Regions from separate parts of the Paenibacillus sp. 7516 genome, predicted to be linked through region 1. Evidence: riboswitches for the same ligand, from Rfam matches in the RefSeq annotation. Region 1 holds a riboswitch; the other holds the start of a gene.

Evidence for each region. A riboswitch is a leader RNA that binds a small molecule or an ion and turns the genes downstream of it on or off. The one in region 1 is predicted to bind ZMP and ZTP.
Region 2: it holds a riboswitch for ZMP and ZTP, as region 1 does, so the genes downstream of both, CHI14_RS04510 (bifunctional 5,10-methylenetetrahydrofolate dehydrogenase/5,10-methenyltetrahydrofolate cyclohydrolase) here and CHI14_RS21900 (TIGR01440 family protein) in region 1, are expected to answer to the same signal.

The regions. Positions count from the first base shown of each region.
Region 1 is NZ_NPBI01000024.1:518,528-521,655, forward strand. Features, by position in the region: gene CHI14_RS21890 (manganese efflux pump MntP) at 46-606, shown strand; gene CHI14_RS21895 (low molecular weight protein arginine phosphatase) at 732-1,304, shown strand; ZMP/ZTP riboswitch at 1,442-1,523, shown strand; gene CHI14_RS21900 (TIGR01440 family protein) at 1,666-2,259, shown strand; gene CHI14_RS21905 (serine hydroxymethyltransferase) at 2,489-3,128, shown strand, end outside.
Region 2 is NZ_NPBI01000006.1:234,718-237,845, forward strand. Features, by position in the region: gene CHI14_RS04500 (barstar family protein) at 163-438, opposite strand; gene CHI14_RS04505 (ribonuclease domain-containing protein) at 455-844, opposite strand; ZMP/ZTP riboswitch at 1,025-1,106, shown strand; gene CHI14_RS04510 (bifunctional 5,10-methylenetetrahydrofolate dehydrogenase/5,10-methenyltetrahydrofolate cyclohydrolase) at 1,158-2,012, shown strand; gene CHI14_RS04515 (hypothetical protein) at 2,160-2,783, opposite strand; gene CHI14_RS04520 (helix-turn-helix domain-containing protein) at 2,808-3,128, opposite strand, start outside.

The DNA of each region.
Region 1 (3,128 bases):
CGCATATCGTGTACAAGAACCTTTACGTGACTTGGGGGTATGGGAATGTGGGATGTGTCTGCCCATTTGGGGCAGTTGGTAACCATTTTGATTATGGCCGTCGCCCTCGGGCTGGATGCCTTTTCGCTGGGTATTGGGATTGGCATGAAAGGCATTCGTTTGCGTGATGTGCTGCGAATCAGTTTGGTTACGGCCTTGTTTCATGTCATCATGCCGCTGATCGGCATGTACACGGGAAAATACGTCAGCTCTCTCTTGGGAGATATTACGACGTATGCTGCAGGCGGATTGCTGGTTCTGCTTGGGGGTCACATGATTCTGAATGCATTTCGTGAAGGTGATACCAAGCTGGTGGACCATCGCTCCATGCTCGGTGTGATTTTATTTTCACTCAGTGTGAGTGTGGATTCGTTTTCCGTTGGGGTGTCCCTCGGCATGTTTAGCAGTGATCTGGTGCTGACCGTACTTGCCTTTGGTGCATGCGGTGGAATCATGTCCGTCATGGGACTGCTGCTGGGAAGACGAGTAAGCCAGAACCTTGGTGATTATGGTGAAGCGATTGGCGGAGCCATCCTGCTTGCGTTTGGACTGTTGTTTATTTTTTAATAGTCATAGAGCGGAACAGCTGGAGCCCCTTGTGCAGTCATAACCGATACTCTTTAAATTTTCATCATTTAAAATTAAAATATTGCATCATTCGACAACATTTGCGAAATGGGGAGGCTATCACAATGAAACATATTTTGTTTGTATGTACAGGGAATACGTGCCGCAGCCCCATGGCGGAAGGGCTTTTGCGCAAGCTGGCAGCGGAACGGGGCATTCAGGTAGAGGTTCGTTCTGCAGGTGTGGCAGCAGCATCGGGAATGCCAATTTCCCGTCATGCCGAAGCAGTATTAAGAGATCACCAGGCGGAAGGGCCTGGTCATTCCACACAGCTTAACGCGAGCCTGATGGACTGGGCAGATTTGGTCCTTACGTTAACGCGGAGCCATAAACAGCATGTCATGCAGGTTTTTCCGGATTCGGTACACAAGACGTACACGCTGAAAGAATATGTGGAGAATGATAATCAGGTTCTGAATGACCTTCAGGAACTGGACAGCCTGTTCGCCACACTGGAACTGAAGCGTGCACTGGGTCAGGAGATTCTGGCATCAGAACGTGAGCGCGTGATCGAGATTCGGCAGCGTATTCCAAGCTTTGATATATCTGACCCGTTTGGCGGCAGTCGAGATGATTACAATATCGCCGCTGCGGAGATCAGAACTGCGCTGGATCGCCTCCTGGACAAGTTGGGATAAACCGGGATTGTGCAGGTCATAGTAATTGGGCAGGGAAGATTGAATCTTCAAATTAATTTGTTATGCAAAAACGAACACGTAGTGTAAATTACCCGTTGATTTTAAGCGTGGGTTGTTTTATGATGAAGGGGAAAACAGGGATCCGGTGTAACTGGCGACGAAGTGGGCACAACCACAATGGAGCACCGGAACAAACGGCCGGTCGCCTGGGCAAAAGAGCAATTCTGCGATACCCGCAGACTGCTCTTTTTTTCGTCTTTCATCTGATTATTCGCTATAATAGTACCTGAAATGCCGTGCTTGAATACAAGAGCGGGCAGCCGTGAGGGAGTCAGGCATGATTTTATCGGGAGGCGATAGGATGACTATTGAGTTAGATTCGGATCAACCCGGATTGCAGGAACAGACCGTAACCATTCTGCGTGAACTGGCACTTGCCGGAAAGCTTGGACCTGGACAGATCGTTGTGATCGGTACAAGCACAAGCGAGGTTGCAGGCCAAAAGATTGGTACGAGTGGTGCCGTTGATGTAGCACAGCAGCTTCTTGCAGGGATTCGCGAGGTGCAGCAGGAATTCGGTTTTGAGCCTGTGTTTCAGTGCTGTGAACACTTGAACCGCGCATTGGTGATGGAACGTTCACTGCTCACACGTCTTGGTTTGACTGAAGTGGGCGCCGTACCGGTTCCCAAGGCAGGCGGTTCCATGGCATCCGCAGCATATCGTTCGCTGAGTGATCCTTGTCTGGCTGAACATGTGCAGGCTCATGCAGGAGTAGATATCGGGGAAACGATGATTGGCATGCACTTGCGGCATGTGGCAGTCCCCTTCCGTACAACACTTCGCTATATCGGGGAAGCCCGTGTGACGACAGCTTTGACCCGTCCGAAGCTGATTGGCGGCGAACGTGCGGTGTATCAGATGGAAGAACAACCAGATTCGACATTTTGCGACTAAATCTTCAACCTACTATAAAGCGAAACTGAAAGGTTACACTCCTAACTCCGATTGCAGTACCATCTTCCGATCGCTGTTATCCCCAGATTTTTTGAATCCCCTTTTAAAGGGGAAATCCGGTGATAAAGGCGAACACTTCGTTTCTTTAGATTGGTCCTGCACTCTCCGTTTTCGTGTAAACATCAATTTTGCTTTATAACTTCACTAATATACTGGGAGGAATTTAAACATGGAACAATTGCGTAAGAATGACCCTGCAGTACTTGAAGCGATGAATTTGGAGTTGAAACGCCAACAGAACAACATTGAGCTGATTGCATCCGAGAACATCGTAAGTGAAGCGGTAATTGAGGCGCTTGGATCTGTACTGACGAACAAGTACGCTGAAGGATACCCAGGCAAACGTTATTATGGTGGCTGCGAGCACGTGGATGTCGTGGAAGATATCGCACGTGACCGTGCGAAGGAACTGTTTGGAGCTGAGCACGTAAACGTACAGCCTCACTCTGGAGCACAAGCAAATATGGCAGTTTACCTTGCAGCATTGAAACCAGGTGACACGGTACTGGGTATGAATCTTGCCCATGGTGGACACTTGACTCACGGCAGCCCGGTGAATGCATCTGGTTTGCTCTACAACTTCGTGGCATATGGCGTACAGGAAGATACATTCCTGATCGATTATGATGAAGTGCGCAAAGCAGCGTTCAAGCACCGTCCTCGTCTGATTGTTGCAGGCGCAAGTGCATACCCGCGTACGATTGATTTTGAAAAACTCGCTTCTATCGCAAACGATGTAGGTGCATTGTTCATGGTGGACATGGCCCATATTGCAGGACTGGTTGCTGCTGGATTGCATCCGAGCCCGG
Region 2 (3,128 bases), on a different contig from region 1:
AAGATGTTGTCAGACTAACCAGTGATAGAACATAAATGAAGTACAACAACTTCCTGGGGATGACCCTCACCTCCTATGGATTCCTAAACTCATTAACGGAAATCTCAAGGAACATGTTGCACAATAAAAAAAGCAGTCCTCAGCGGACTGCCCGTTCGATTTTTACATTTTCAGATCCAATTGAAACTGATCCAGCTCTTCTTCTGCGTCACGCATTAATTCCACTAGCTGATCAGCGTATTCTCCAAGCACAGCCCTGCTGGCCTCAAAATTAACCCATTGAATGGTTAGTGGAATTGAAATGAAGCCTGTAATGACATCCCATAACGCATCGAGATTCCGCCCGTAAGATTCATTTAACCCCAGCTTCGCCTGAAGAATATCATGCAGCTCTTCTTTTCCATGAACATCATTTCCATCAATGATTACTGTCTTCATACCATCCTACCTTTGGTCATTTGATTTGTTCAAACGTGCGATAATGATCGGTTGTCTTGTATATTAAGCCATCACTGGAATAGAGGATTCGGTCACTTCCCCGGGTTCCACCGGAATAATTGATATCTGCCTCGTACCACGTTCTTCCCTTTTTCTTGGGTAACAAGCTTTCCCGATTCTGAAAAATATCGCCGCCGATACTCTTGCCAGGGGCCACATCTTGCAGATTTCCTTCACTTGGTTCCCAGCCTAAAGCTCTGGCCTCCTTCTTGGTAATATAATTATCCGGAAGTTCCTGATGCTCGGCAAGATAATTGGCGACTTCGTCAAATTGGTTCAAGACAGCTTGAGTCTGGGTCGAATCATCTACAGATAGCGATTCAAGCGAACAGCCTGCGAACAGCATCGTCGCAAGAATAATGAGTACAGCACCTAACCATTTTTTAATATACACTGCTTATAATCTCCTTTTAATCTTCTTAACTCAAAAAAGTATATACCAATCTAGACACAGTTCCAAGTATAGCTAAATGTTAAAAGGATTGAAGTCAATTTCAAAATGAAGTACTATCAATTTAATATTGTTATGGTCATATGTAACTGGCGAACACGGTGAACCGTGAGGGAGCATATGATGTCTAATCAAGCCGTACGCCTGGGCAGAGGTAAGGAAGTTTTATTTCCTTGCCTCTTTTTATTTGGAAAGGGCGATGATGAGCATGAGTACAGAGAAGCTAATGTTGAGTGGACAAACGGTAGCGGACTTCATGAAGGAAGAGATGACTGCGAAGGTTGCCATGTTGAAGGAGAAAGGAATCACGCCTTGTCTAGCTACTATTTTGGTCGGTGATGACCCCTCTTCAGAAACATATGTACGAATGAAAGGCAATGCATGTGCCCGAATAGGTGTACATTCCATTAAAGTGGTTTTGCCTGCAGAGACTACAACGGAACAATTGATTCAGGAGATAACCAAATTAAATGAAGATGTATCCGTACATGGCATTCTATTGCAGCACCCGGTACCGCAGCATATCGATGAAAGAGCCGCTTTTGATGCAATTAGCATAGAGAAAGACGTGGATGGCGTTACCACCCTAGGATTTGCGTTAAATGCCTTTGGAGTCGCCGCTTTTCCATCCTGCACACCACAAGCGATTATCCGTATTCTGGATTTCTATAACGTTCCAATTGAAGGCAAGCATGCTGTGGTCATAGGAAGAAGTCCAATTCTGGGTAAGCCCGTTTCAGCCATGCTGCTTAACCGAAATGCAACGGTAACTACCTGTCACTCCAAAACCGTCAATCTGGAAGAAATCGTGAAGTCGGGAGATATCGTGATTGCTGCCGTTGGCAAACCCTGTTTTGTACAAGGAAGCTGGATTAAACCTGGTGCAGTTGTCGTTGATGCAGGCTACAATAAAGGCAATATCGGTGATGTGGACTATTCATCCTGCTTGACTCCGTCATCTGCCATTACACCCGTCCCTGGTGGGGTGGGTCCCGTAACCATCGCTACGCTGATCGAACACACCATCAAATCAGCCTGCATGCAATCCATAAAAACATCATAATATGTACGAAAGCACGCAAAGCTCACTCTTTTCTTAAGGGCTTTGCGTGCTTCACTCTGTAAAGACATAAGGGGTAATGTGCATTGAAAGTGAGTGCGTACGTGTGCTAATACCATTTTCGTTACTGCTTATCTGTTCATGTTCTTTTTATTTTTTGGCATATTGTAAAATGGCCGTCGCCGCACGAATACGAAGTTCCTCGTCTTCGCTCTGTAATGCATTCTTTAGTACATCGAGAGCTTCCTGTACTGTCCCGTCATCTACGCAAACCGGATGTTGAACTGTCGTTTCCGTTTCGGGAGTACTTGAAAGCCACGGATCCAATTGAGCCTGTGAAAGTGGATACTCGAATGCTGAAATGATGGAATCATTCGAAATCAGAGCACGCACCTTATCGTTTATCTCTGTCAGTGGAATTCGCCCCAACCACGTTACGCCTCGCCGATGACATATCGAATCTTCTCCAGTGCTAACGGAATCATCGTAAAAATAGTCACCCACATCCCCAACATATATCCACTCATCGTCATGAATTAAGACATGATCTCCATCCTGCATGATGTTTACAAATGTCTGTAGGTTAGCTATTACTCCGCTCAGTTCCGATTCAGGTATTGCGTAATGCTGCCTGATTTGCTCTTTCCATTCTTCATCCGGCAGTTGTTCCAAATCCCCTGTAGCTGGCCAATCGATCCCAATAAAGTTATCTTCCAGGAAGGCTGCAGTTCGATCAGTTCCGTGTATGGTGGATTCGATGTGAAAAAGGTTCATGCTGCACTTGTCCTCCTCTAACAATCAAGCTTGAAGGTTATTTTTTCGTTTACGAAATGCCGATGGTGTCTCCCCAAAGGCTTCACGGAATTTTCTTGTAAAATGTATACCGCAGTCGAATCCGACATCCGCAGCGATCTCTGCGATTTGCCGGTTCGTTCCAGCGAGAAGCTGCGCTGCCTTCTCCAACCTAAACTTGTGAACTGTATTTAGAATCGTATCCCCTACCTGCTCCTTAAATAAGTGAGAGAGGCGTGAGGTGGATAAACAGCATCGGTTCGCAAGTTCCGGTATGCTTATCTTCTGCGCAGGATGCATCTGCAGATTCCGCATGATCTCCGCAAT